Regions from separate parts of the Streptomyces sp. NPDC051064 genome, predicted to be linked through region 3. Evidence: riboswitches for the same ligand, from Rfam matches in the RefSeq annotation. Region 3 holds a riboswitch; each other region holds the start of a gene.
The links. A riboswitch is a leader RNA that binds a small molecule or an ion and turns the genes downstream of it on or off. The one in region 3 is predicted to bind thiamine pyrophosphate.
Positions count from the first base shown of each region.

Region 1 (9,600 bases), on a different contig from region 3:
CTACGGCGGCTCGCTCGGCCGGTACACGCGTGACGGTTTCGCCTTCGACACCGGCCCCGGGCTGCTGCATCTCCCCGCGGTCTACCGCGACCTGTTCGTGAAGACCGGCAAGGAGAGCCTGGAGCAGTGCGTCACGCTCACCCAGGTCGACCCGGCGAGCCGCCACCTCTTCGCGGACGGCACGACGGTGTCCCTGCCCAACGCCTCGCGGGCGGGAGTGGTCGGCGCGCTGGACCGTGCACTCGGTGAGGGGGCCGGGGCCCGCTGGGGGGACTTCCTCGGCCGGGCCGGGACCGCCTGGGACCGGTCGCGCAGGCCGCTGCTGGAGGAGCCGCTGCCCGAGGACCCTCGACCACTGGGCCGCGACCCCTACCCAGCGGTGCGCCGGCGCAGGCTGTTGCGCGCCGCCCGGGAGGCGGGGACGGTGGCGGAGGTGGGGGCCTGGGAGCTGGCGGACCCCCGCCTGGCGGCCCTGCTCGACGGTTACGCCCTGTCGTACGGGCTCGACCCCCGCCGCGCCCCGGCCGCCGCGGCCCTCCTGCCGTACATGGAGGAGACGTTCGGCACCTGGTACGTCGCCGGGGGCATGCGCGCGCTGGCCGACGCGGTGTACGAGCGGTGCCTGGCCCGCAGGGTGGAGTTCGTCTTCGGCGCCGAGGCGGTCCGTGTGTCCGAGAAGGACGGGCGGGTGGCAGGGGTCGAGCTGGCGGACGGCACAGGCGTGGACGCCGATCATGTGGTTCTCGGCGCGCAGCCGGCGCCCGGTCTCCTGCCGGTCAGGGAGGGGTGGCCCACCAGGGAGCACGGGGCTCCGGCACCGGGACGCTTCGTCGTCCTGCTGTCGCTGCGCGGCGCCCGGGAGCCCGGCGCCGTGCACCGGACCGTGGTGCACGCCGCGGACCCGGGCGCGGAGCAGGAGGCGGTCTTCGGCGGCCGGACGGCGGAGCGGCCCACGGTGACGGTGCTGCGCCCGGACGACCCGGCCACCCGTCCCGACGAGGAGCACGAGGCGGTGACCCTGATGGTGACGGTGGCGCCGCACGGTCCGGTCGACTGGACGGACGCCGCGCTGCGCCGGCGGTTCGCGGACGCGGTGATCGGCCGGGCCGCCGAGGCCGTTCCGGGTCTCCGCGAGCGGATGATCCACGCCGAGGTGCGCACGCCCGCCGAGACGGCGGCCGACACGGGAGCCGAGGGCGGTTCGGTGCCGGCTCCGGCCCTGGCCGGGGCGGGCGGCGCGTATCTGCACTCCGGGAACCGCACCCCGCTGCCGGGCCTGTATCTGGCGGGCGGCTGGTCGCATCCGGGCGGCGGGCCGGCCCACGCCGGGATGTCGGGCGCCCTGGTGGCCGGACTCGTCGTGGAGGGTGACGGCTTCCGCGGCTCGCAGTGAGCCCGCGGCCGGCACACCGGGGCCGGCCGCCGCGTGCCGGCGGCCGGTCCGCGGGTCAGTAGCGGTACTGCTCGTTCTGGCCGGGGTCGTATCCGTTGCCGTACGGAGCGGGCTGGACGGGTGCCTCCGGCGGCAGCGGGGGGTGGTACTGGTCGCTCTCGCGCTGCTGCGGGACCCAGACGCCGCCCGGCGGGGTGTCGGTGTACTGCCCGGCGTACGGCTCCGCGGGCTGCTGCCCGGCGCCGTAGGAGGGGTCGTAGCCGCTGCCGTAGCTGTCGTACGCCGCGTACTGCCCGGTGTCCGTGGTGGTGCCCGTGCCGATGTAGGGGTCGGAGTAGGCGGCGTGGCCGGCCTGGTCCGTCCCGTAGTCGTACTGGCCCGCGTAGGTGCCCTGGTCCTGGTGGGTGTCCTGGCCCCCGTAGCCGCTCTGCCCGCCGTAGAGATCCTGGCCGGCCGGCTGGCCGTAGCCGTTGTACGGGTCGTAGCCGGCGTACTGGGGCTGCGGTTCGCCGTGCTGGTCCTGGCCCTCGCGGCCCGCGGGGGCGGGGTCGGTGTAGATGCCGTACTGCCCGGTGTCGTCCGGCAGCGGCTCCGGCGCGTAGACCGCGGCGTGGGCTGCCTCCGTCTGCTGGTCTCCCTCGTACTCCAGGCCGGAGACCTCGAGCGTGGGCTTCTGGGCCCCCGGGCCGCCTGCTCCGCGCCGGCGGCGGCTCTCACCCGGGCTGCCGCCGATGGCCCATCCCGTCGAGAAGCCGCGCCTGAAGGAGAGCGTCACATACGTCTGGCCCGTCGCGAAGGCGATCGCCCCGAGGGCGATCACCGGCACCGAGGGGATCAGGACACCGAGGACCACACCCAGGAAGCCGCCGAAGGCGAGCAGCCGCCAGCGCAGGCGTGCCTTGTACTGCAGGAGCACCTCGCCCAGCAGCCACAACGCCACTATGCCGAATGCGATGTAGAGGACCGTCCAGCCCACGCCCGCCCCCTCCTACGGCCACCGCCCCGGTTGGTGGCGGGTACGGCCGGTCAGGACTGCTTGTGCAGTCCGAGATTCTCGTAGATCTCGAGTGTCGCCGTCGAGTTGTTGAGCGTGATGAAGTGCAGCCCCGGGACACCCTCGGAGAGCAGCTTCGCGCAGAACTCCGTGGCGAACTCGATGCCAATGGAGCGTACAGCCGCCGGGTCGTCCTTCGCGGCGAGGATGCGCTCTTTCAGCGAGGAAGGCAGGGACGCGTTGCTGAGCTGCGCGAATCTCTCCAGTTGTTTGACACTGGTGAGCGGCATCACCTCGGGGATGACCGGGGTGTCGCAACCCGCGGCGACCACGCGGTCACGCATCTGCAGATAGCTCTCCGGGTGGAAGAACATCTGGGTGATCGCGTAGTCGGCACCGGCGCGGCACTTGTCCACGAAGTGACCGATGTCGGTGTCCCAGTCGGCGGATCGCGGGTGCATCTCGGGAAAGGCCGCGACGCCGACGCAGAAATCACCGGCTTCCTTGATCAGCCGGACGAGATCCGCCGCGTACCGCACGCCTTGCGGGTGCTCGATCCACTCGCCCATCGGGTCGCCGGGCGGGTCTCCGCGCACCGCGAGGATGTTGCGGATACCTGCGTCGGCGTACTGCCCGACCATGTTGCGCAGCTCGGCCACGGAGTGGTCGACGGCGGTGAGGTGTGCGACGGGCGTGAGCGTGGAGTCCGCGGCGATCTGCTGGGTCGCCCGGACCGTCCCGGCGCGGGTCGAACCGCCGGCCCCGTACGTCACGGAGACAAAGCTCGGTCCCACCGCCTCGACCCGGCGCAGGGCGTTCCAGAGGTTCCGTTCGCCCTTCTCTGTCTTGGGCGCCCAGAACTCGAACGAGAACGACGTCTCGCCGGTCGCGAGCAGCTCACGCACGGTGCGCGCGTGATCTGTCCGGGTGGAAGGTGTACCAAGGGCCATACTGGGAGGTTAACCAGGGCCTGGCGGTACCCCAACCAGAGCGAGCGAATTGCCCGGAATGAGGTGGGTTTTGTCCACCCTTCGGACAGCCGCTCCGACGGGGTGCGGGGCCGTCCGGTTCAGATGGCGTGTGCCCGGATGCGCCGCGCGAGCGATGCTGCCGCCTCGGCCGGGTCCGCCGCCTCGGTGATCGCCCGCACGACGACGACGCGACGGGCGCCGGCGTCCAGCACCTCGTCCAGATTGCCGGCGTCGATCCCGCCGATGGCGAACCACGGCCGCGTCGTGCCGAGCGAGGCGGCGTGGCGCACCAGGCCGAGGCCCGGGGCGTGCCGGCCGGGCTTGGTCGGGGTGGGCCAGCAGGGGCCCGTGCAGAAGTAGTCGACGCCGGCCTCGGCGACAGCGGCGTCGACCTCGGCCTCGGCGTGGGTGGAGCGGCCGATCACCACGTCGTCGCCGATGACGGCGCGGGCGGCCGGCACCGGCAGATCGCCCTGCCCGAGGTGCAGCACGTCGGAGCCGATGGCATGGGCGACATCGGCCCGGTCGTTCACCGCGAGGAGCGCTCCGTGGCGCTTGCAGGCGTCGGCGAACACCGCGAGGTGTTCGAGCTCCTCGGCCGCCTCCATGCCCTTGTCCCGCAGCTGCACGATGTCCACGCCGCCGGCCAGCACGGCGTCGAGGAACTCGGGGAGGTCCCCCTGCCGCTTGCGGGCGTCCGTGCACAGATAGAGCCGGGCGCCGGAAAGCTGGTCGCGAGGCGTGGACATGAGGATTTCCCCCGTCGGTACGTCGTTGGATCACTGAGGCGGCGACAACTCACCGTACGTCGATGGATCGCCGTGCCGGCAGGCCCGGTTACGGCGGAGTGCGGGCCGTGATGTGCCACGGCCCGCACCTCGCCCACGGTCCTCCGGTCAGACGGCGAGCGCCTGGGCCCGGCGCTTCACCTCCGTACCGCGATTCTCGCTCAGGGCCTGCGCGGGCGTGCCGGGCAGGGTCGGGTCGGGGGTGAAGAGCCAGTCCAGCATCTCTTCGTCGTTGTAGCCGTCGTCCCTCAGGAGCGTCAGGGTCCCTGCGAGACCCTTGACCACCTTGTTGCCGTCGATGAAGGCGGCAGGCACCTGGAGCGCCCGGTTCTCACCACGTCGTACGGCGATCAGCTGGCCTTCCTTGACCAGCTGCCGTACGCGCGTCACCTCGACATCGAGCATTTCCGCGATGTCGGGAAGGTGGAGCCATGCGGGGACGAGAGCATCGATCTTTGCGTCAATCTCGGTCACAGGGACAAGCGTGCCATCCCGGACCGACAGTCGGTAGCCGGGCCCGGCGTACGAGGCCGTGCCTACCCCTGGAGCACCGTCGATTTCAGCGGGACGGAGGAGTCGGCGGCCCGCTCCGGGTCGATCCGCGCCCCCGCCTCGACGAGTTTGCGCCCCTGCGCCAGGTCGCGGGGCCTGCTGACGGCCAGCACGGCGACCAGGACCCCCTGGCGCAGCCAGCAGACCGTCCAGGACGGGTCACCCGGGTCGCCCCGCCACAGCAGCGTGTCGGCACCCGCGTGATGGCCGGCGTACTGCACGAAGCGGCCGAACTGCTCGGACCAGAAGTAGGGCACCGGGTCGTACGTCCTGACCGCACCGTCCGCGAGGGCGGCGGCGACCGTCCGCGGCCCCTGGAGCGCGTTGTCCCAGTGGTGGACCAGCAGCCGCTCCCCGTAGCGGGCGGACGGGAAGGAGGCGCAGTCGCCCACGGCGTAGACATCGGGCAGCGACGTGCGGAGCGCGCTGTCCGCGGTGACCGAGCCGTCGGGGCCGAGTGCGATGCCCGAGCCCGCGAGCCACGCGGTGGCGGGCCTGGCACCGATGCCGACGACCACCGCCCCGGCGGGGATCACCCGGCCGTCCGCGAGGTGGACGGCGCCCTGTTCGACGCGTGCGACCCGGGCGCCGGTGAGGAGTTCGGCTCCGCTCTCGGCGTACCAGGCGGCCATCGGCTCGGCGACCTCGGCGGGCATCGTGCCCGCGAGGGGACGGCCGGCGGCCTCCACGACGGTGACCGCGCACCCGGCCGCGCGGGCCGCCGTGGCGAACTCGGCGCCGATCCAGCCCGCGCCGACGACGACCACGTCGTGCTGCCGCTCCAGGACGGGCCGCAGCCGTGCCGCGTCGTCGAGGGTGCGCAGCAGATGGACGCCCGGCACGCCCTCGGAACCGGGCAGTGCGACGGGTTCCGCTCCGGTGGCGAGGATCAGGACGTCGTAGGCGACAGGCCCCTCCGGAGTGTCCAGTTCGTGCGCCCCGGCACGCAGTCCGGCCACGTCGAGACCCAGGCGCAGAGTGATGTCCAGGGCCTCGAAGTCGACGTCGAAGGCGGAGTCCTCCGCCTTGCCGAGCAGGACCGCCTTGGACAGGGGCGGCCTGTCGTACGGCTGGTGGGGTTCGGCCCCGATCAGGGTGACCGGGCCGGTGAAGCCCTGTTCGCGCAGGGCCACGGCCGTCTGCACTCCGGCCATGCCGGCGCCCACGATCACGACTCCGCTCGGCCGCTCTCCCGCTGCCGGGTCCTGTGTTGTCTGCTCGCTCACCTGTCCACCCTAGGGCCTCCCGTCCGGATCACGCCGGGCTCGTGGGACCTGGCCGGCGACCGGCGGGAGGACGGTCCGCCGGCCGAACGGGCCACGGGTGCCGGTCCCTTACCGGCTGCGAGGGGTGGGGTCTAGGCTGGCCACCGTAAGGCACTCGCGGGAGTCCGGGCGTACCGGGCTGAGAGGGAGGCTGGCCGGCCTCCGACCGTACGAACCTGATCCGGGTCATGCCGGCGAAGGGAGGGGCTGGACGCCCATGCGTATCTCCGCAGACAGTTCCGACGTCCTGGTCGTCGGAGGCGGCATCATCGGGCTGGTGACCGCCTGGCGGTCGGCCCAGCACGGCCTGCGCACCACGCTGGCCGATCCCGCGCCGGGCGGCGGCGCCGCCCAGGTCGCGGCCGGGATGCTCGCCGCCGTCACCGAACTCCACTACGGCGAGCAGACGCTGCTCGGTCTCAACGTGGCTTCCGCCGCACGCTATCCGGCGTTCGTGGCCGAGCTGGAGGAGGCGAGCGGGCAGGAGACCGGCTTCCGCGCCTGCGGCACCCTGTCCGTCGCGCTGGACTCGGACGACCGGGCGCATCTGCGGGAGCTGCACGCTCTGCAGCAGCGTTCCGGTCTGGAGTCCGAGTGGCTGAGCGGCCGCGAGTGCCGCCGTCTGGAACCGATGCTCGCCCCCGGCGTGCGCGGCGGGCTGCGCGTCGTCGGCGACCACCAGGTGGATCCCAGGCGGCTGGCCTCGGCCCTGGTCACCGCGTGCGAGCGGGCGGGAGTGGTCTTCCGCCGTGCCTGGGCCCAGCGGCTCTCCGTCACGGGCGGCAGCGCGACGGGAGCGGTCCTGGCGGACGGCACCGAGCTCGCGGCCGGCCAGGTGGTACTCGCCGGCGGCAGCCTCAGCGGCCGGCTCCAGGGCGTTCCCGAGGCGGTCCTGCCGCCGGTACGCCCGGTCAAGGGCCAGGTGCTGCGGCTGACCGTGCCTCCGGCCTACGCCCCCTTCCTCAGCCGGACGGTGCGGGCGGTCGTGCGCGGCAGCCAGGTCTATCTGGTCCCCCGTGCCAACGGTGAGCTGGTGGTCGGCGCGACCACGGAGGAGATGGGCTGGGACACGACGGTCACCGCGGGCGGGGTGTACGAGCTGCTGCGGGACGCCCATGAGCTGATGCCCGGCATCACGGAGCTCCCGCTGACCGAGACCCGGGCCGGTCTGCGGCCCGCCTCGCCGGACAACGCGCCGCTGCTGGGGCCCACGGCACTGCCCGGACTGCACCTCGCCACCGGGCACCACCGCAACGGGGTGCTGCTGACCCCTGTCACCGGCGATGTGATGGCCCATGTGCTGACCACCGGCGAGCTGCCCGAGCTGGGCCGCCCCTTCGCGCCGCGCCGCTTCGCCGCCGTCTCCCCGGAGAGCTCACCGGCCTCCTCCCCCGAAGAAACCGCCCCCGCGCCGCAGGAGCAGCCCGTATGACACAGCCCGCGCCCGCCGCCGTCCCGGGTTCCGAGCCCGAGGCCGGTTCCGTGCCCGCTTCCGAGTCCGTGCCCGTGTCCGAGTCCGTTTCCGAGTCCGTTTCCGTGTCCGTCAACGGGGAAGGCCGCACCGTGCCCGCCGGCACCGCGCTGGACACGTTGGTCGCGGCGCTGACCACAGCGCCCTCCGGGGTCGCCGCCGCGGTGAACGAGGCCGTCGTCCCCCGCGGCCAGTGGTCCGCCACCACGCTCGCCGACGGCGACCGCGTCGAGGTCCTCACCGCGGTCCAGGGAGGCTGACCATGTCCGACGATCTCTTCACGCTCGGTTCCACCGCGTTCTCGTCCCGGCTGATCATGGGGACGGGCGGGGCGCCCAGCCTCGACGTACTGGAGCGCTCCCTGATCGCTTCGGGCACCGAGCTGACCACCGTGGCGATGCGCCGGCTCGACCCGACCGTGCAGGGCTCGGTGCTCTCCGTCCTGGAACGCCTCTCCGTCCAGGTCCTGCCGAACACCGCGGGCTGTTTCACCGCGGGCGAGGCCGTGCTGACCGCCAGGCTGGCCAGGGAGGCGCTGGGCACCGACTGGATCAAGCTGGAGGTCGTGGCCGACGAGCGGACCCTCCTGCCCGACCCGATCGAGCTGCTGGACGCCGCCGAGATCCTGGTCGACGACGGCTTCACGGTCCTGCCGTACACCAACGACGACCCGGTTCTGGCCCGCAAGCTCCAGGACGTGGGGTGCGCGGCGATCATGCCGCTCGGCTCCCCCATCGGTTCCGGGCTCGGCATCCGCAACCCCCACAACTTCCAGCTGATCGTCGAGCAGGCCGCGGTCCCGGTGATCCTGGACGCCGGCGCCGGGACGGCCTCGGACGCGGCGCTGGCGATGGAACTCGGCTGTGCCGCTGTGATGCTCGCCTCGGCGGTGACCCGGGCGCAGGAGCCCGAGCTGATGGCGGCGGCGATGCGCCACGCGGTGGACGGCGGACGGCTGGCGTACCGGGCGGGACGCATCCCGCGCCGCCATTTCGCGGAGGCGTCCTCGCCGGCGGAGGGCCGCGCGGTGCTGGATCCGGAGCGCCCGGCCTTCTGAGGGCCGTGCACCGGCGGGGGTCTCCCCGTCACAGCACGCGCATGCCCCTGTCACGGCTCGGCACCGGAACGGTCCCCGGGATGCCTGGCCCACTCCGTGGTGTCCGTGGCAGCTCGTAGACTCGCCCCGTGGACACGACCCTCCAGGACCCCCTCGTCGGGCAGCTGCTCGACGGCCGCTACCGCATCGATGCGCGCATCGCCGTCGGCGGTATGGCCACGGTCTACCGGGCCGTGGACACCAGGCTCGACCGGGTGCTCGCCCTCAAGGTGATGCACCCGGCGCTGGCGACCGACGCGGCGTTCGTCGAACGCTTCATCCGCGAGGCCAAGTCCGTCGCCCGGCTCGCCCACCCCAATGTGGTGGCCGTCTTCGACCAGGGCGCCCAGGGCGCGTATGTGTACCTGGCGATGGAGTACGTCGCCGGGTGCACCCTGCGCGACGTCCTGCGCGAGCGGGGGGCACTGCAGCCCCGGGCGGCGCTGGACATCCTCGAACCGGTGCTGGCCGCCCTCGGCGCCGCGCACCGGGCGGGCTTCGTCCACCGCGACATGAAGCCGGAGAACGTCCTGATCGGGGACGACGGCCGGGTGAAGGTCGCCGACTTCGGTCTCGTACGCGCTGTGGGAACCGCCACGGACACCACCGGCTCGCTCCTGGGCACGGTCTCGTACCTCGCTCCGGAGCAGATCGAGCAGGGCACGGCCGACACCCGGTCCGACGTGTACGCCTGCGGTGTGGTGCTCTACGAGATGCTGACCGGCGGCAAGCCCCATGGCGGTGACACCGCCGCCCAGGTCATCTACCAGCATCTGAACGAGGACGTCCCGGCGCCGTCCGGCGCCGTTCCGGACCTGGCCGCCGGGCTGGACGAGCTGGTGGCCGCCGCGACGGCGCGCAACCCCGACGTCCGTCCGTCCGACGCGGTGGCCCTGCTCGCGCAGTCCCGTGAGATACGGGCGGCTCTCACCGAGGAGCAGCTCGACGCGATGCCTCCGCAGGCCATCACGGAGGGGCACGACGGCGCCGAGGACCGTACGAGCGTGATCCCCAGGGTGATCCCGGCCGGCCAGGGCACCGCGCACCACACCAGCCGGCTGGAGATGCCC
Region 1 is NZ_JBITFK010000001.1:367,961-377,560, forward strand. It holds gene ACIBCU_RS01690 (phytoene desaturase family protein) at 1-1,393, shown strand, start outside; gene ACIBCU_RS01695 (hypothetical protein) at 1,449-2,369, opposite strand; gene metF (methylenetetrahydrofolate reductase [NAD(P)H]) at 2,420-3,337, opposite strand; gene thiE (thiamine phosphate synthase) at 3,457-4,107, opposite strand; gene ACIBCU_RS01710 (Rv2175c family DNA-binding protein) at 4,255-4,620, opposite strand; gene ACIBCU_RS01715 (NAD(P)/FAD-dependent oxidoreductase) at 4,683-5,924, opposite strand; TPP riboswitch at 6,071-6,183, shown strand; gene thiO (glycine oxidase ThiO) at 6,181-7,395, shown strand; gene thiS (sulfur carrier protein ThiS) at 7,392-7,694, shown strand; gene ACIBCU_RS01730 (thiazole synthase) at 7,697-8,491, shown strand; gene pknB (Stk1 family PASTA domain-containing Ser/Thr kinase) at 8,620-9,600, shown strand, end outside.
Region 1: another riboswitch for thiamine pyrophosphate. It lies ahead of thiO (glycine oxidase ThiO); the one in region 3 lies ahead of ACIBCU_RS35980 (thiamine ABC transporter substrate-binding protein).

Region 2 (9,600 bases), on a different contig from region 3:
CGGTGCACGAGTGGGCCTCGTTCCGCGAGACGGGCCATGCCCACGCCCTCGGGCAGTGCCTTCTCGGGCAGCTCGACGAGCGTGCGCGGGAGGATCATCTGGACCGGCACCCCGTCCGGCCGCTGACGCGTTACTCCCTAAGGGACCGTCAGGCGTTGCTGAACCGGCTGAGATCGATGAAACGTACGGAACCTGTCGTCGAACGGCAGGAGTACGCCGTGGGAACTGTCAGTGCGGCCATTCCGATCACTGTCGGTTCCGCCGTGGCGGCCATGGCTGTTTCTCTCCCACTGCACCAAGAAGAACGGTTGCTCCCCGCAGTCGAACAACTACGCTGCGAAGTGACCGCTCTCTTGCGCTCGTTCGTGTTCTCTATCAGTATCTGAAAAATCACTCCTTGTGATCCGCTATCGCGTGCACCACGATGGCGTCAATAGGGCCATGGGGGATCATTCCTGGCCAGTTTCATCTACTGCGGGGTTGAACGATGCGCGAGTCGGTTCAAGCAGAGGTCATGATGAGCTTCCTCGTCTCCGAGGAGCTCTCCTTCCGTATTCCGGTGGAGCTCCGGTACGAGGTCAGTGATCCGTATGCGATCCGGATGACCTTCCACCTGCCAGGTGACGCCCCCGTCACCTGGGCATTCGGCCGTGAGCTGCTGCTCGACGGTCTCAACAGCCCCAGTGGTGACGGCGATGTGCACATCGGCCCCACCGAGCCCGAAGGGCTGTCGGATGTACACATCCGCCTTCAGGTCGGCGCGGACCGTGCGCTCTTCCGGGCCGGCACGGCACCTCTTGTGGCATTTCTCGACCGGACGGACAAGCTGGTGCCGTTGGGGCAGGAGCACACGCTGGGTGACTTCGACGGCAATCTGGAAGAGGCACTGGGCCGCATCCTCGCCAAGGAACAGAACGCCGGCTGAAGAAGGAGGATCCGGCTGACCACCGAGCACCGGTGGCCCGGGCCCATGCGTCCGGTGTCCCGGCTCACGCCTTGCGGCGTCGCCCCCTCCCGGTCCGTGCGGGTGCAGGAGCTCCGGCTTCCGCGCCGAGCCCCGTGCGGTCCGCGGAGACCACCAGGGCCGCGAGCACCGTCGTCACCGGCACCGAGGCGACCAGCCCGATCGATCCGACCAGCGTGCGGACGATCTCCACGGCGACCAGTTCGCTGTTGGCCACCGTGCCCACGCTGCTCTGTGCGATCGAGAACAGCAGCAGCAGGGGGAGCGCCGCGCCCGCGTAGGCGAGTACGAGTGTGTTGACGACCGAGGCGATGTGGTCGCGCCCGATCCGGATACCCGCCCGGTAGAGCCGGCGTACGCCCATGGTCGGGTCCGCCTGGTGCAGCTCCCAGACCGCCGACGTCTGGGTCACGGTCACATCGTCGAGCACACCGAGCGAGCCGATGATCACACCGGCGAGCAGCAGGCCGCTCATGTCGATGTCCGGGTAGAGCCCGTGAATCAGGCCGGTGTTGTCATCCGTGTTCCCGGACAGGCTGGCCCAGCCGATGAAGAGCGAGCCCAGCAGCCCGATCAGCAGCAGCGAGATGAGCGTGCCGATGACGGCCACGGAGGTGCGGGCCGTCAGCCCGTGGCAGGTGTAGAGGGCGATCAGCATGATGGCGCTGGCCCCGATCACCGCGACGACCAGGGGATTCGAGCCCTGCAGGATCGCCGGAAGGATGAACAGGGTCAGAACGGCGAACGAGACGGCGAGAGCGATCAAGGCCATCAGACCGCGCAGCCTGCCCACCGCGACCACCACGAGGGCGAAGATCCCGGCGAGCAGCGCCATCGGGAACGAGCGGTCGACGTCGCTCACCGAGTACTGCAGGTCCCGGGGCGCGTCGGGCGCGTACGCGACGACCACTCCCTGGCCCTCGCGCAGTTGCCGGGGTGCGTCGGGCTGGACGACCTCGACGAACGTACGGCCCTTGTCCTTGCCGGTGGTCACCTCGACCGTGGCCTTCTTGCACTCCCCCGACTGCTCGTTGACGGCTTCGCGTCCCGACGGGGTGGAGGTGTCTCCGGTCGGCGGCACCTGCGAGGCGTTGACGTCCGCGCAGTCGACCGAGACGACCTTGGTGACCTGCCCGTCCTGGGTCTGGCGGTCGAAGCCGACCCCTGTGCGCTCATGGGCGGGTGCCCCGCCGGGCCAGAAGGCCACGAGGCCGACCAGGACCGCGGTGGCGAAGGGGATCAGTACCGCCGCGATGACCTTGCGCAGATGCTTGGACACGGGTGCGGCAGGCCCGTGGCTGTGGGTGTGGCCGTGCGCATGACTCTGTGTGCTGCCTGATGCGGGGCCGTGGGGTTCGGGGGCGCTTCCGGGGGACGTCACACGGCGATCATCCCAAGAACCGGGGAGGCCCTCTGGCCAGCACACCAGAACGGAGGTTAGCGTGGAGGCGCATTTGTACACGCGGGAGCTCGGAGCACCGGGCTGAGAGGGCGCTGACCTCCGTATATCCGTACGGGACACGCTGCGCCGACCGCCGAACCTGTTACCGGGTAATGCCGGCGTAGGGAGTAGGTCTCATGACCACAGCGGACGCACGCACGCCTGCCTCCAAGCAGAACGCCCAGAACGGTGAGGGCGACGAGGCCAGGAAGTCCATCGGCTGGCACAAGGGTTACGTCCAGGGCTCACGCCCGGACCTCCGGGTGCCGGTCCGTCAGGTGCACCTCACCACCGGCAAGGACGTGACGCTGTACGACACGTCCGGGCCGTACACCGACCCCACCACCGACACCGACGTACGCCGGGGGCTCGCCCCCCTACGGGAGAACTGGATCATCGCCAGGGGGGACACCGAGGAGTATGCGGGACGGCCCGCGCGTCCCGAGGACGACGGGCTGAAGCACACCTCGCCGAGGGGCGGTCTGCGCAACCTGGACGCGGTCTTCCCGGGCCGCCCGCGCCAGCCCCGCCGCAGCCGTGACGGCCGGCCCGTCACGCAGCTCGCGTACGCCCGCCGGGGCGAGATCACCCCGGAGATGGAGTACGTCGCGATCCGGGAGAACGTCGGACCCGAGGTGGTGCGCGAGGAGATCGCGGCGGGCCGGGCGGTCCTGCCGGCCAACGTCAACCACCCGGAGATCGAGCCGATGATCATCGGCAAGCGCTTCCTGGTGAAGGTCAACGCGAACATCGGCAACTCCGCGGTCACCTCCTCGATCGAGGAGGAGGTGGACAAGATGACCTGGGCCACGAAGTGGGGCGCCGACACGGTCATGGACCTCTCCACCGGCCGCAACATCCACACCACCCGTGAGTGGGTCCTGCGCAACTCCCCCGTGCCGATCGGCACCGTCCCCCTCTACCAGGCACTCGAGAAGGTCGACGGCCGGGCCGAGGAGCTGACGTGGGAGATCTACAAGGACACCGTCATCGAGCAGGCGGAGCAGGGCGTCGACTACATGACGGTGCACGCCGGCGTGCGGCTGCCGTACGTTCCGTTGACGGCCCGCCGCAAGACCGGGATCGTCTCGCGCGGCGGGTCCATCATGGCCGCCTGGTGCCTGGCACACCACAAGGAGTCGTTCCTGTACGAGCACTTCGAGGAGCTGTGCGAGATCCTCGCGGCGTACGACGTGACGTACTCGCTCGGTGACGGACTGCGTCCCGGCTCCATCGCCGACGCCAACGACGAGGCCCAGTTCGCCGAACTCCGGACGCTCGGCGAGCTCAACACCGTCGCCAAGCGGTTCGGCGTACAGACCATGATCGAGGGCCCGGGGCACGTCCCCATGCACAAGATCAAGGAGAACATCGACCTCCAGCAGGAGATCTGCGAGGAGGCGCCCTTCTACACCCTGGGCCCCCTCACCACGGACGTCGCCCCGGCGTACGACCACATCACCTCGGGCATCGGCGCGGCGATGATCGCCTGGTGGGGGACGGCGATGCTCTGTTACGTCACGCCCAAGGAGCACCTGGGGCTGCCCAACCGTGACGACGTGAAGACCGGTGTGATCACGTACAAGATCGCCGCTCATGCGGCGGACCTGGCCAAGGGGCACCCCGGGGCGCAGGAGTGGGACGACGCGCTGTCGGACGCCCGGTTCGAGTTCCGCTGGGAGGACCAGTTCAACCTGGCGCTCGACCCCGACACCGCGCGGGAGTTCCACGACGAGACGCTGCCGGCCGAGCCCGCGAAGACGGCCCACTTCTGCTCGATGTGCGGGCCCAAGTTCTGCTCGATGAAGATCTCCCACGACATCCGGCGGGAGCACGGCGACGAGCAGGCCGTGATCGAGGCGGGGATGGCGGAGAAGTCCAGGGAGTTCGCGGCGAGCGGCAACCGCGTGTACCTGCCCCTGGCGGACTGACCTGATGGCCGTGGCGGGGGCCCTGGAGAGCCCCCCCCACGGCCCGGTGGCGCACAGCCGCCGCCGGCCGTCCGGGTTTCACACCGTGGGCGGCTTCCTCCACACGGAGACGTGCGACCTGCTGGACGCCGTGAACGGCGCCTCGGTCCAGTCGGCCCACCGCTCGGACGGCTCCAGGCCTGCGATCTCGGCCATCAGGTCGAGTTCGGCGGGCCAGACGTAGCGGTGGGGCGAGAGGAGCGTGGAGCCCCGGCCGTCGGCGATCGAGTAGTGGTGCGAGACCACCTGCTGCTTCACCAGGTCGTACGTGTCGAAGCCGACGTGCCGCTCGCCGACGTGGAACGGGCGGGCGGTCTCGCCCGGTGGCAGACGCTGCAGTTCGGGGACGAACACCTCGGCCACGAAGCGGCCGCCCGGTTCCAGATGCTCCGCGGCGTTGCGGAAGCACGCGACCTGCTCGCCCTGGGAGAGCAGGCAGGTGAGGGCGTTGTAGACGACGTAGACCAGGCTGAAAGTGCCCGGAGCCCGAGCGGTGGCCATGTCTCCGGCGGTCACGGCGATGTCGCTGCCACCGGGCTTCCTGCCGAGCTCCTGGGCCATGGGACCTGACTTCTCGATTCCCGCCACACGGACACCCCGCGCGCTCAGCGGAAGCGCCACCCGGCCGGTCCCCACAGCGAACTCCAGCGCGGGGCCGTGCCGCGCACGGCGCTCGAGGAAGTCCACCGTCGGGCCCAGGACTTCGGGCGTGTACATGTGGGCGGAGGACTCGTCGTAGCTCTGCGCTACCTGGGTGTTCCAGAGGTCCGTATCCATGACCCCGGAGGTTGTCACGTGGCAGAGCCGACGGGCCATCGGATTCTCCCCGGAGCGCTCGGTGGGCGGCGTAGTGCGGGGGGTGGAGCGGCGCATGTCTGATCGTCAGATTGCGTCGATAGAGGATGAAGAGTGCCCACAATGGCTGGTTCAGGCCGTTCAGCACCGTCCTGTCGCGCCTTCGAGGAACTTTCGGCGTCAGTATGGACACAGCCGTGCTGCAGGTCGATGTAAGTTTCCGCGGCAGCCCGAACGCTGTTGACCGTTTCCTTATCTGTGCTTTACCTTCCGCTGTGCTTGGCCGAAATTGGTGTGCGCCCCGAACGGGGGCGCCTGGGGAGGGAAGCACAGTGAACTGGTACCTGGCTGTACTCAAGAACTACGCGGGCTTCGGCGGGCGTGCGCGCCGCAAGGAGTACTGGATGTTCGTACTCTTCAACTTCATCGTCGCGGTCGTCCTGAGCCTGCTCGGCCTGGCCATCGACTCGCAGATTCCTTACATCATCTACCTGCTGGCCGTGATCATCCCGACGATAGCCGTCGTCGTGCGCCGCCTGCACGACACCGGCCGCTCCGGCTGGTGGATCCTGATCTCGTTCGTCCCGCTCGTGGGCGGCATCATCCTGCTCGTCTTCATGTGCACCGAGGGTGCGCGCGAGGTGAACGAGTACGGCCCGAACCCGAAGCTCGCCCCGCAGGGGATCTGAGCTCCTCACCGGGTGTGATGTCTGCAGAGGCCGGAGCGGCAGCACGCCGTTCCGGCCTCTCCCGTGTCGGGTCCAGCCGGATCACTCCGGCTGGTGCTCCGGGCCGCCGTAGTCGGGGCTGGTGAAGTCGGGGCTGGTGAAGGTGGGGCGTGGGCCGGCCGAGGGGCCGTTCTCCGGTCCGGAGAAGTCCGGCCTGCTGTAGCCGATCTTCGGGATCCGGTTGGCCGAGCGGTGCGGTGTGCGCGAGGCGGGCCCCGCGGTCGGATCGGCCAGCGCGTCCCGGAGGAAGGGCAGGATTCCGCGTTCCAGCAGTGCGTGGCGCCATGCCTCCCGGGCACGCGCCACGTCCTCCGGCAGTTCCTCCTCCTCGTCCACGGCCGGCAGCGCGGTGGCGCCGTTGCGCAGGGCGGTGACGAGGAGACCCACCGCGGCGACGAGGATGGCCGCGGCGGCGACGGCGGCGAAGAACCACCCGGCGGCGACCATGGTTCCGGCGAAGGCCGGGGCGGGGCTGAGCGCCTTCAGCGGGTAGCCGACGGCCAGGAATATGAGCGCGGCCGTACCCGCGAGGACCGGTGCCAGCACGGCGATCACCGCGAGGGTGCCGGCGCCCGTGGGGTCGGCTTCTTCCGTGGCGGGGCTGAGGACGGATGCGTGGGCGTCCGGGTCCCCGGGGCCGCGCAGCTCACCGCGGACCTTCACGTAGTGGTCGTACTCGGTGGCCGCCGCCGCGGTGATCAGGGGCGTGGCGTTGAGCGCCATCGTCCGCAGCTGTTCCGTGTTGAGACGGTCGCCGACTCCGTCCAGATCCGGTCGTTCGTGAGCATGACGCAGCGCGTCGGCAAGGATCCGCTCGTACTCGGGGCGGTCCTCGGCCAGCAGGTGCGGAGCGCTTTTCATGTGCATCCCCCGATGCTCCGTAGGGCCTGACCGACCGTACGGGCCGGGCGATCGGGCGGAAACGGAGGAGAGCCTGCGACTGGTACGCCGATGGTAGAGCGCCTACGGCACGGGGTGACAGGGTGTTTCCGGAAATTGGCCCAGCGGCTGACGGTGTCGGGTCGTCATGCGTCTTCCCCGACGACCGTCAGTCATGCAGGGGAAGTTGGACGACCAACAGCTTTCCGGCCATGGTCACCCCGCCGTCCATGGCGATGGCGAGCCCTTCCGCATAGACGTGCGGGCCGTCCACCACGGGCCGTGCCACGTCCTCGCCCTCCTCCGTTCCGACCTCGCCGAGGAGATACGGGATAGGGCTGTGGCCATGGACGACACGCTGTCCGCCGTACGTCGACATCAGTTCGCGAACGGCCTGGGCGCCGCCCTCGTCGCGGAAGGCGAACCGCTTGGTGAGTTTGCGGAAGAGGTCCCAGCACTCATCGGCGTCGTTCCGCGTGAGAATGGCGTGCACCGTGTCGTTGACGTCCTCGATGGTGGATCCGTAGTCGAGGTAGGCGGTCGTGTCGGAGTGCATCAGCAGATGCCCGTCCTCCTCGACCACCGCGTCGAGCCGGGACATCCACTGGAGGTGGACGTCCTGGAGCCGTTCCATGTCCGTCTTCTGGCCGCCGTTGAGCAGCCAGGCGGCCTGGAAGGTCGCCGTTCCGGCGCCGGAGTTCACCGGGGTGTCGCCGAACCTCTTCGCACCGAGCAGCAGCAGTTCGTGGTTGCCCATGAGCGCCTTGCAGTACCCGCCGGCAGCGGCGGCCTCCGCGGAGAGGCGCATGACGAGATCGATGACGCCGATGCCGTCCGGACCGCGGTCGGTGAAGTCGCCGAGGAACCAGAGCCTGGCGTTGCCGGCCGCCCACCGGCCGTCGGCGTCGACGAGTCCCTGCTCACGCAGGGCGGCCAGGAGCTCGTCCAGGTAGCCGTGGACGTCGCCGACGACGTACAGCGGACCGCGGCCGGAGTCGGCGGCGGGCCGGGCCTCCGGCACGGTCTCCACCTGGACGGTGTCGCCGCGGTTGATCACGGGAAGATCGCGCTCGGTGGGGGTGTACCCCTCCGGCGGTTCGTCGCCCACCACGGCGTTGCCGGGGTGCGGCAAGGGCGCGGGCATGGGCACCTGCGCATACGGCGGTACGCGGAAGTCACGCAACGTCGCTGTCCGCACCACGGGTTCCTGACCGGCCCCCTGAGTCATCGACCCCTCCACCACCGTCGCGCCTCCGTACACCTGACGGGCCCTGCCTGGTAGAGGGGTCCGCGGTGTCGTGCGCCCATCATAGGAATGCGGATCGTGCTGTGTGACGCACCAGGGGTGTTGAATCCGTGCGAGCATCCGGTTCATCGGCCGTTTGGTCCGGATTAATCCGTTCAGTCCCCGGCAGGTGATCGCGGAGGGCTGACGGTGGTGCGCGGCGGACGTCGTTGCGAGGACGTCCGGACGATGAGCTCCGTCGGTATCACCTGCTCCACCGGGCCGTCGTGCTCGACCCCTTCGATGGCGTCGATGAGGAGTTGGACGACGGCCGTGCCGATCCTGCGGGGCTTCAGCGAGAGCGTGGTGATGGGGGGCTCGGTGGACGCGTACACCGTGGATTCGCTGCAGCAGACCAGCAGGAGGTCCTCGGGGACCCGCAGGCCGTAGCGGCGCGCGGCGGCCAGCAGATCGGTGCCGTTGGGGTCGAAGAGCCCGTAGACGGCGTCGGGGCGGTCGGGGCGGGCGAGGAGGCGGTCCGCGGCGACGGCGCCGGCGCAGGGGTCGTGGGCCGGGTAGGACTCGTAGACCGGATCCTGGCCGACCCGCTCGCACCAGTGCAGATAGGCGGTGGTGGAGAGCCGGGTGTACGTGTCGGTGGTGGTGCCGGTCAGCAGCCCGATGCGGCGGGCTCCCGCGGCCGCGAGGTGGTCCAAAAGGTCGAGGACGGCCGCCCGGTGGTCGTTGTCGACCCAGGCGGTGACCGGGAGCGTGCCCGCCGGGCGGCCGTCGGAGACGACGGGAAGCCCCTGGCGCACGAGTTCGGTGACCACCGGGTCCTGGTCGGAGGGGTCGATGACGACCGTGCCGTCGAGCGCGACGTTCGACCACACGTCGTGGCGCGAGGTGGCAGGGAGGATCACGAGGGCGTAGCCACGGGCGAGCGCGGCCGATGTGGCGGCTCTCGCCATCTCCGCGAAGTACGCGAATTCGGTGAAGGTGAAAGGTTCATCTCCGTACGTGGTCACGGTCAGGCCGATGAGCCCCGACTTGCCGGTACGGAGGGTTCGGGCAGCCGCTGACGGGCGGTAGCCCAGCCGTTCGGCGACCTCGCGGACATGGCGGCGGGTGGCATCCGGGAGCCTGCCCTTGCCGTTGAGAGCGTCGGACACGGTCGTGATGGAGACGCCGGCCGCCGCGGCTACATCCCGGATCCCCGCCCGTCCTTGCCGGCCGCTGCGCCGGGGCGTCTCTGTCCGGCTCACCTGGTGCTTCCCTGCTGCTGTCATGGCGAGCCGATAGTAGGGCTCCGAAGCCCGGTCAGGCCGGTCGCATATGCACACGTTGACAGGCACGTTTCTGCATGATCATTAAGATGTAAATGCCTTGCAAAGCAAAGACGTTGACGCCTTCTGTGTCGATGTGTCATGCATCGGTGCGCAGGAACCTACTGAATGGTCCATGTCTCGAAGAGGTCTCAACTCACCTGTTCGAGGGATGCGCGCCACGGAGTGAGCGACCGGCGTGCGGGGCAATGCGCGGCGCTCCCCCCCTCCCGGGGCCCGCCGGAGTGGCGCAAGGCAGGAGATTCCCGTCCG
Region 2 is NZ_JBITFK010000004.1:472,718-482,317, forward strand. It holds gene ACIBCU_RS17120 (helix-turn-helix domain-containing protein) at 1-386, shown strand, start outside; gene ACIBCU_RS17125 (SsgA family sporulation/cell division regulator) at 488-925, shown strand; gene ACIBCU_RS17130 (YibE/F family protein) at 990-2,345, opposite strand; TPP riboswitch at 2,417-2,550, shown strand; gene thiC (phosphomethylpyrimidine synthase ThiC) at 2,543-4,336, shown strand; gene ACIBCU_RS17140 (class I SAM-dependent DNA methyltransferase) at 4,415-5,152, opposite strand; gene ACIBCU_RS17145 (DUF805 domain-containing protein) at 5,503-5,859, shown strand; gene ACIBCU_RS17150 (hypothetical protein) at 5,941-6,765, opposite strand; gene ACIBCU_RS17155 (metallophosphoesterase) at 6,947-8,005, opposite strand; gene ACIBCU_RS17160 (LacI family DNA-binding transcriptional regulator) at 8,179-9,291, opposite strand.
Region 2: another riboswitch for thiamine pyrophosphate. It lies ahead of thiC (phosphomethylpyrimidine synthase ThiC); the one in region 3 lies ahead of ACIBCU_RS35980 (thiamine ABC transporter substrate-binding protein).

Region 3 (9,600 bases):
AGCTGAGCGGTCTGCCGGTAGATCTCCACCTCCAGCGTGGAGTAGGCCGGACCGCCGAGGATCTGGACGACCCCGAAGGAGGTGAAGGTGAAGAGGAAGACCATCAGAGCCGCCGCGGCCACGGCCGGGGCGAGCGCGGGCAGGGTGACACGCCGCCAGGCGGCGAGGCGGCCGGCCCCGAGCACCCGGGCGGCCTCCTCCTGCCGGGGGTCGAGCTGGGACCACAGGCCGCCGACGGTCCGTACGACCACCGCGTAGTTGAAGAACACATGGGCGAGCAGGATCGCCCACACGGTCGTGTCGAGGCGGATCCCCCAGAGTTCGTCGAGGAACCCGCCGCGCCCCAGCAGCGCCAGGAACGCCGTGCCCACGACGACGGTGGGCAGGACGAACGGCACGGTCACGACGGCACGCAGCAGCTGCTTGCCGGGGAAGTCGAAACGGGCGAAGACATAGGCGCCGGGCAGTGCGATCAGCAGGGTGAGCACGGTCGAGGCGAGGGCCTGCCAGGTGGTGAACCAGAGGACGTCGAGGATGTCCGGCCGGCTCAGCACCGTGCCGATCCGGCCGAACTGCCAGTCTCCGTCCGTCTTCAGGCCCCGGCCGACGATGGCGACGACCGGATAGGCGAAGAACAGCGCGAAGAACGCGACAGGCACGGCCATGAGACCGAGCCGCACCGCGTTCCCCCTCCACGGGGGCCGCGCGACTACTTCACGACGAGCGAGGACCACGACTGGACCCACTGCTCACGGTTCTTGGCGATCTTCTCCGGTGCGACGGTCTCCGGCTTGTCGACGGTGGCCCCGAACTTCGTGAAGAGCTCCGGCAGCTTCGCGTCCTTCACCACCGGGTTCACGAACATGTTCAGCGGCATGTCCTCCTGGAACCGCTTGCTGATCAGGAAGTCCAGGAGCGCCTTGCCGCCTGCCTCGTTCTTCGCACCGTCCAGCAGTCCGGCGAACTCGATCTGGCGGAAGCAGGTGCCGGTGGCGACACCGGTCGGGGCCTCGCTGGGCTGCGGATCGGCGTACAGCACCTCGACGGGCGGGCTGGAGGCGTACGAGACGACGAGCGGCCGGTCGGCCTTGGCCTTCTTACCGCCCGCGGAGCCGGAGAACTCCTCGTTGTAGGCCTGCTCCCAGCCGTCGACGACCTTGACGCCGTTGCTCTTCAGCTTCTTCCAGTAGTCCTGGTAGCCGCTCTCGCCCTGACTGGCGACGGTGCCGAGGAGGAAGCCGAGGCCGGGTGACGAGGTCGCGGCGTTCTCGGTGACGAGGAGGTTCTTGTACGCGGGCTTCAGGAGGTCGTCGAAGGAGTTCGGCGGGGCGAGCTTCTTGTCGGCGAAGTACTGCTTGTCGTAGTTGACGCAGATGTCGCCGGTGTCGATGGGTGTGACCCGGTGCTTGTCGGCGTCGAGCTGGGTGTCGGCCGCGACGCGGTCCAGGCCCTTCGCCTCGTACGGCGTGAACAGGCCGTTGTCCAGGGCACGGGAGAGCAGGGTGTTGTCGGCGCCGAAGAACACGTCGCCACGCGGGGAGCCCTTGGTCAGGATCTCCTGGTTGAGCGCTGCCCCGGCGTCACCGCTCTTCAGCACCTTGACCTTGTAGCCGGTCTCCTTGGTGAACGCCTTCAGGACGGCGTCCGAGGCGTTGAACGAGTCGTGGCTGACGAGGGTGACGGTCTTCGAACCGGTTCCCGTGTCACCGGAAGACTTGTCGTCGGAGCCCCCGCAGCCCGCGAGCGCGGTGACTCCGAGCGCGGCGGCGAGCGCGGTCGCCGCGTACTTCGTCGTGGTGTTCATGGTGATGTCCTCCTGGAGGTGACCAGGAAGAGACGCGGCCCTGCCCGCTCGGCGAGCGGGCAGGGCGCAACAGCTTGAGTAAGGTCCGAACTTCCTACCCGGAATGACCCGGGCGAGGTTCAGAGGGTCTGCGGCCGACCTGTCCTCGGTGCCGCACTCTCAGCGCTGTGGCGCTCCCCTGTCGGAATATGAAGTTGCTTTCCCGGCCAGGCTACACCGGCCGGATCACGCCGGACCGGCCGGATCCAGCCCGTACGCGGGACCGCCTCAGCGCTCGGACGCCGCCAGCTGCCCGCAGGCGCCGTCGATCTCCTGGCCGCGGGTGTCCCGGACGGTGACCGGCACACCATGGGCGGCGATCGCTTCGACGAAGGCCTTCTCGTCCTCGGGCCGCGATGCGGTCCACTTGGACCCCGGCGTCGGGTTGAGCGGGATGAGGTTGACGTGCACCCGCTTGCCCTTGAGCAGCCGGCCCAGCCGGTCGCCCCGCCAGGCCTGGTCGTTGATGTCGCGGATGAGCGCGTACTCGATGGAGATGCGGCGCCCCGACTTCTCCGCGTACTCCCACGCGGCGTCCAGGACCTCACCGACCTTCCAGCGGGTGTTCACGGGGACGAGGGTGTCGCGCAGTTCGTCGTCCGGAGCGTGCAGCGAGACCGCGAGGCGGCACTTGAAGCCCTCGTCGGCGAAGCGGAGCATCGCCGGCACCAGACCCACCGTGGACACGGTGATCCCGCGCTGCGACAGCCCGAGGCCGTCCGGCTCCGGGTCGGTCAGCCGGCGGATCGCCCCGACCACGCGCTTGTAGTTGGCCAGCGGCTCGCCCATGCCCATGAAGACGATGTTGGACAGCCGCGCAGGCCCGCCCGGGACCTCCCCGTCGCGCAGGGCCCGCATGCCGTCCACGATCTGGTGCACGATCTCGGCGGTCGACAGATTACGGTCGAGTCCCGCCTGCCCGGTGGCGCAGAACGGGCAGTTCATCCCGCAGCCGGCCTGTGACGAGATGCACATGGTCACCCGGTCCGGGTAGCGCATGAGGACGGACTCGACGAGCGTGCCGTCGTGCAGCTTCCAGAGCGTCTTGCGGGTGGTGTCGTCGTCGCAGCTGATGTGGCGCATCACCGACATCAGGTCGGGGAACATCGCCTCGGCGAGCTTCTCCCGCGACGCGGCCGGGATGTTGGTCCACTCCGCCGGGTCGTGCGCGTACCGCGTGAAGTAGTGCTGCGACAGCTGCTTGGCACGGAAGGGCTTCTCGCCGGTCGCGGCGACTGCTTCCTTGCGCTCGTCGGGGGTGAGGTCGGCGAGGTGCCGCGGCGGCCGCTTGGCTCCACGGGGCGCGACGAAAGTGAGTTCTCCGGGCTTAGGCATGGTTCCTCCAGTGTTACAGACACGCCGCGGTCCCAGAGACCTCCGCAGGCTCAGGAGAGGTGAGGGGCCGGTGGCCTCGGGCACCCTCGGCCGCCATCAGCCGACGTAGGCGCCCCCGACGGCCCTGGGACGGCTCGGCGCGCTTGCGGGAACCGTGACCGATCGCACGGCGGGAGGGAGGCGCACACGGGCACCCGAAATCGCATGCGCGTCCGAGTCGGTGGCCCGTCCTGCCCGCTGTCAGGCCTTACCGGGCTCCCGGCGGCCCGGCTTCGGCAATCGGACCACCGCGGTGCCCATCGCCAGGTCCACCGTGGTCCGGTTCGGAGGCGCGCCGTCCTCCTCGTCGTCGCGCATCAGAAGAGCCGACTGCCGTTCCTTGAGCTCGTTCTGCTTCCCCGGCGAGAAGCTCGCGTGCAGTTGCTCGAATCCTGTCGCGGAGATCTGCCCCTGGCGGGCGCCGTTGCGCCAGGGGAGGACGCCCGCACGGCCCGCACGCAGCAGAAGCTGATCGACGAAGGCCAGGAGCGTCAGGCCGACGACCAGCCCGGGGAGGGTCATGAATACGGCGAATTCCATGCTGCCAGTATCTGCGGACCGCCCACGGGCGACCAGGGGTACGGAGCCACGGCACACACGCGGAATGTCCCCGCCCGGGGCGCGGGCACACGCAGCCCATGACCCTCATGTGCCGTCAGCAGTCGAACTCGCCGAGCGCTGGCAGGGCCCCCGTGGTTCACATGGGCATTCCTGGGGGTGTGGTCCCTATGCGGGGTGTACATCCTCGTACGGCTCCGCAGGAACGGCTGGAAGTTTCCCCGACGCCGTTGAGCACGCTCGGAGGGCCCGCCGGACGGCGGGCCCTCCGAGAGAGCGGGGCGCGGACCCGAGGGCCTCAGCCCGCTCCGACGAACAGCACCAGCAGCAGCCATACGACCGGGGCGCTCGGCAGCAGCGAGTCGAGCCGGTCCATGATGCCGCCGTGGCCGGGCAGCAGCGTGCCCATGTCCTTGATCCCCAGGTCCCGCTTGATCATGGACTCGCCGAGATCCCCCAGCGTGGCGCTGGCGGCGACGGCGAGGCCCATCAGCAGGCCCTGCCACCAGCTCCCGCCGTCGATCAGGAACTCCATGCACAGGGCGCCGGCCACCATCGCGAAGGCGACCGCGCCGAACAGGCCCTCACGGGTCTTCCCGGGGCTGATGCGGGGTGCCAGCTTGTGCGTGCCGAAGCGCCAGCCGACGGCGTACGCGCCGGTGTCGCTGACCACGGTCAGCAGGAGGAAGGTCAGCACACGCCAGGCACCGTCGTCCGCGGTGAGCATCATCGCGACGAACGTCGCCAGGAACGGCACATAGAACACGGCGAAGACGCCCGCCGTGACGTCCTTGAGGTACCCCTCGGGGGGCTCCGTCATCCGCCACACGAGCACCGCGAGGGCGGTGAGCGCCATCGCGACCCAGGCGCCCTCCGCCTCCCGCACATAGCCGGCGACCACCATCGCGGCGCCGCCGACGGCGAGCGGCACGAGCGGGGCGTTGATGCCCTTGCGCTCCTTGAGGCGGGACGTGAGCTCCCACAGGCCGACCACCACCGCCAGCACGACCACGCCGACGAAGACCGCCTTGACGATGAACAGGGAGCCGACGACGAGCGCACCGAGACCGACACCGACACCTATGGCGGCACGCAGATCACGCCCCGCACGCTTCTTGGGCGGCGGCGGGGACGGCAGCGGGGTGGACATGGGCTCCTGCGGCTTCTCGTCACGGAACAGGGGGCCGCTGACGCGCGCGGCGTCCCCGTTCCGGTCGTCGCGGTCGTCAGCGTCTCTACCTGCGTCGGGAACGTCCGGCACGATGGGCATGGGCCGAGTCTGCTGGGCACCGTGCACATCGTATGCAGGACCCGCCGGAGCGCCCCCCACCTCGGGCGCGCTCCAGTAGCCGGCTCCCTGCGGGGCGCCCCAGGAAGAGTCGTTCATCAGACTTCGAGCAGCTCGGCTTCCTTGTGCTTGAGCAGCTCGTCCACCTGCGCGACGTACTTCGCGGTGGTGTCGTCGAGCTCCTTCTCCGCGCGGCGGACCTCGTCCTCGCCGGACTCCTTGTCCTTGACGAGCTTGTCGAGCGACTCCTTGGCCTTGCGGCGGATGGAGCGGATCGAGATCTTGGAGTCCTCGGCCTTGGTCTTGGCGACCTTGATGTACTCCTTGCGGCGGTCCTGCGTGAGCTCGGGGAACGTCACGCGGATGATGTTGCCGTCGTTGCTCGGGTTGACGCCGAGGTCGGAGTCGCGGATCGCCTGCTCGATGTTGCGCAGCGCGGTCTTGTCGAACGGGGTCACCACGGCCATCCGCGGTTCGGGAACCGAGAACGAGGCGAGCTGGTTGATCGGGGTCAGCGCGCCGTAGTAGTCGGCGACGATCTTGTTGAACATCGCCGGGTGCGCGCGGCCGGTCCGGATCGCGGCGAAGTCCTCTTTCGCGACCACGACGGCCTTCTCCATCTTCTCCTCGGCCTCGAGGAGGATTTCTTCGATCACCACGTGCTCCTGCGTGTCTTGAGCGGACCCGGCATCGTCGGGTCCTGCGGATCCTGCGTCGCGTCCTCACCTGCACGGTGTCCGACCGGCAGGCCGTTGTCCATCTTCTGGGCCGTCAGGCCCGGGTGCTCCGGTCGCTCACCAGCGTGCCGATCTTCTCACCCTTCACCGCTCGGGCGATATTGCCCTCCGTGGTCAGCTCGAAGACGAGGATCGGGAGCTGGTTGTCACGGCAGAGAGTGATGGCGGTGGCGTCGGCGACCTTGAGGTCCCGGGCGATCACCTCGCCGTACTCCAGGGCGTCGAACTTCACCGCGTCGGGGTTGGCCTTCGGGTCGGAGTCGTAGACCCCGTCCACACCGTTCTTCCCCATCAGCAGCGCTTCGGCGTCGATCTCCAGGGCGCGCTGTGCGGCGGTCGTGTCGGTGGAGAAGTACGGCATGCCCATGCCTGCGCCGAAGATCACGACGCGTCCCTTCTCCAGGTGCCGCACGGCACGGAGCGGGATGTACGGCTCGGCGACCTGACCCATGGTGATGGCGGTCTGGACGCGCGAGTCGATGCCTTCCTTCTCCAGGAAGTCCTGCAGCGCCAGGCAGTTCATGACGGTGCCGAGCATGCCCATGTAGTCGGACCGCGCCCGGTCCATGCCGCGCTGCTGGAGCTCGGCGCCACGGAAGAAGTTGCCGCCGCCGATGACGACCGCGATCTCCGCTCCGTCGCGTACGACCGCGGCGATCTCGCGGGCGATGGCGTGCACGACGTCGGGGTCGACCCCGAGGCCTCCGCCACCGGCGAAGGCCTCGCCGGACAGCTTCAGCATGAAGCGGCCGGAAATCGCGTCGTCGCGCTTGTGGTCACCCTGTGTGGCGTCCGCGCCCTTGTTCATGGAGATTCTCCTCGTGCACATACGAAGAAGGCCATTGCCGGTGGGTCTGTTGTCCCTCAGCGGCAATGGCCTCCTCGTCAGATCTGCGGTCGTCCGGCTGAGTGCGGCCGTCGACTGCACCAGACCCTATCGGGGTCCACCGTTGTTCGCGGACGGACTCAGATGCCGACCTTGATGCGCGTGAAGCGCTTCAGGGTGACACCGGCCTCGTCCAGGACCTTCTGGACGGACTTCTTGTTGTCCAGCGCGTACGGCTGGCCGAGGAGGGTGGCCTCCTTGAAGAAGCCGTTGACGCGACCCTCGACGATCTTCGGGAGGGCGGCCTCGGGCTTGCCCTCGGCGCGCGTGGTCTCCTCGGCGACGCGGCGCTCGGCCTCGACGACCTCGGCCGGGACGTCCTCGCGGGAGAGGTACTTCGGGGCGAAGGCGGCGATGTGCTGGGCGATGCCCTTGGCCAGCTCGGCGTCGGCCTTGTCCAGCTCGACCAGGACACCGATCTGCGGCGGCAGGTCAGGCATGGTGCGGTGCATGTAGACGGTGACGTAGTCGCCGGTGAACTGCGCGAAGCGGTCCAGGACGATCTTCTCGCCGAGGTTGGCGTTGGCCTCGTCCACGTACGCCTGGACGGTCTTGCCGGGCTCGATCTCGGACGCGAGGAGCGCCTCGGTGTCGGCCGGGGAGGTCGCGGCGACGTGGGCGGCGAGCGTGTTGGCGACGGCCTGGAACTTGTCGCCCTTGGCGACGAAGTCCGTCTCGCACTTCAGCTCGAGCAGGACGCCGGACGTCTGGTCCTCGGAGACGAGGGAGACGACGGCACCGTTCTCGGCAGAGCGGCCTTCGCGCTTGGCGACGCCCTTCTGGCCCTTGATGCGGAGGGCCTCGACGGCACCGTCGACGTTGCCGTCGGCCTCGTCGAGCGCCTTCTTGCAGTCCATCATGCCGGCGCCGGTGAGCTCGCGGAGCTTCTTGACGTCAGCGGCGGTGTAGTTCGCCATGAGTCTGTTTCTCTCTCGAAGTCTGAAAGATCTACGGGTGAACGGCGGGGGCGGTGCCGATGCACCGGCCCCCGCCGTCATTCAGCCGTGACTGACGGGTGTCAGGCCTGCTCGTCCGTGGCCGGTGCCTCGGCGGCCGGGGCCTCCGCGGCGGGAGCCTCGGCCTGCTCGGCAGCCTGCTCGTCGGCGGCGGCGGCCGGCTCGGCGTCGGCGGCCTTCTCGGTCTCGGCGGAGGACTGCACCTCGGCGTCGTCCTTCTTCTCGCCCGCGAGAAGGTCACGCTCCCACTCGGCGAGGGGCTCGCCGGCGGCCTTCTCGCCCGGCTTCGAGTCACCGGTGGCGGCACCGGAACGGGCGATGAGGCCCTCGGCGACGGCGTCGGCGATCACGCGGGTGAGCAGGGTGACGGAGCGGATCGCGTCGTCGTTGCCCGGAATCTTGTAGTCGACCTCGTCGGGGTCGCAGTTGGTGTCGAGGATCGCGACGACCGGGATGTGGAGCTTGCGCGCCTCACCGACGGCGATGTGCTCCTTCTTGGTGTCGACGATCCAGACGGCGCTCGGCACCTTCTGCATCTCGCGGATACCACCGAGGGTCTTCTCCAGCTTGGCCTTCTCGCGGGAGAGGACCAGGAGCTCCTTCTTGGTGAGGCCGGAGGCGGCCACGTCCTCGAAGTCGATGAGCTCGAGCTCCTTCAGACGCTGAAGGCGCTTGTAGACGGTGGAGAAGTTGGTGAGCATGCCACCGAGCCAACGCTGGTTGACGTACGGCATGCCGACGCGCGTCGCCTGCTCGGCGATGGCCTCCTGGGCCTGCTTCTTCGTACCCACGAACATGATGGAGCCGCCGTGGGCGACGGTCTCCTTGACGAACTCGTAGGCGCGGTCGATGTACGACAGCGACTGGAGCAGGTCGATGATGTAGATGCCGTTGCGCTCGGTGAAGATGAAGCGCTTCATCTTCGGGTTCCAGCGACGGGTCTGGTGACCGAAGTGGACGCCGCTTTCCAGCAGCTCCCGCATCGTGACGACGGCCATGGCCGTACTCCTTGAGGTACTCGGTTTTCGCGACCGCAGGATTGCTGTCGCGCCTGACGCCCCGACGCGCCGTGCCACGAGGGACCGAGGAGCGCGGCCACCGTCCGCAGAGAGGGAGGTGGCGGGGCGTGCGAAGTCGACCCGGTGACCCGGATCGCCAGAAGAAGTGTACGGGACCCGCCGGGTCCAGGGTGACGGCGATGTCCACAACCCCTCGGCCGTCCACAGATCCGGGCCATGATCCCCATGGAACGGGCCTGCGGGAGATCGTTGCGCCATGTGCCGCTCACCTGGAGTAACCACCGGCCGGCCGCGTGCCGCACCGGTGGCCGTCCTGCTCGCCTTACTGCCCGCTGCGCTGCTCGCCCTCCTGCTGGGGCCGGCCTCCGCGAGAGCCTGGGCGGCGCCGCCGGGCGGTGAACGTGTCTGGCCGCTCGCGGACCGGCCCTTGGTCGTACGGGGCTGGGAGCCGCCCGCCGGTCCGTACGCGCCGGGCCACCGCGGGGTCGACCTCGCAGCCCCGCCGGGCACCCCGGTTCTGGCTGCGGCCCCGGGCCGGGTCGCCTTCGCGGGTCCGGTCGCGGGGCGCGGGGTGGTCTCCGTCGACGTGGCCGCGAGCGGGGAGCCGCCGCTGCGCTTCACGTACGAACCGGTGCGGGCGCAGGTCTCCGAGGGCGACGAGGTGGTCGCGGGGCAGGTGGTGGGGGTGGTCGGGCCGGAGCCGTCCCACTGCGCCTCCGGCTGTCTGCACTGGGGGCTGCGGCGCGGAGACGTCTATCTGGATCCGCTGTCGCTGCTTCCTCCGTCGCTGCTGCGACGGGGGCCCTCCAGGCTGCTGCCGGTGTTCGGCGTACCGCTCCCGGAGGCGGACGGGAGGCGCGCTCAGCCCCGGACGCCGCGCAGGATCATGGCCACGGCCGTGTCCGCCACGATGCCCGGCTCCTCGGCCGCGCCCAGCTC
Region 3 is NZ_JBITFK010000014.1:86,042-95,641, reverse strand. It holds gene ACIBCU_RS35985 (ABC transporter permease) at 1-665, opposite strand, end outside; gene ACIBCU_RS35980 (thiamine ABC transporter substrate-binding protein) at 710-1,804, opposite strand; TPP riboswitch at 1,878-1,994, opposite strand; gene rlmN (23S rRNA (adenine(2503)-C(2))-methyltransferase RlmN) at 2,072-3,178, opposite strand; gene ACIBCU_RS35970 (DUF6191 domain-containing protein) at 3,419-3,757, opposite strand; gene ACIBCU_RS35965 (phosphatidate cytidylyltransferase) at 4,074-5,162, opposite strand; gene frr (ribosome recycling factor) at 5,162-5,719, opposite strand; gene pyrH (UMP kinase) at 5,835-6,608, opposite strand; gene tsf (translation elongation factor Ts) at 6,767-7,603, opposite strand; gene rpsB (30S ribosomal protein S2) at 7,705-8,640, opposite strand; partial or broken gene ACIBCU_RS35940 (peptidoglycan DD-metalloendopeptidase family protein) at 8,918-9,367, shown strand; gene ACIBCU_RS35935 (helix-turn-helix domain-containing protein) at 9,523-9,600, opposite strand, start outside.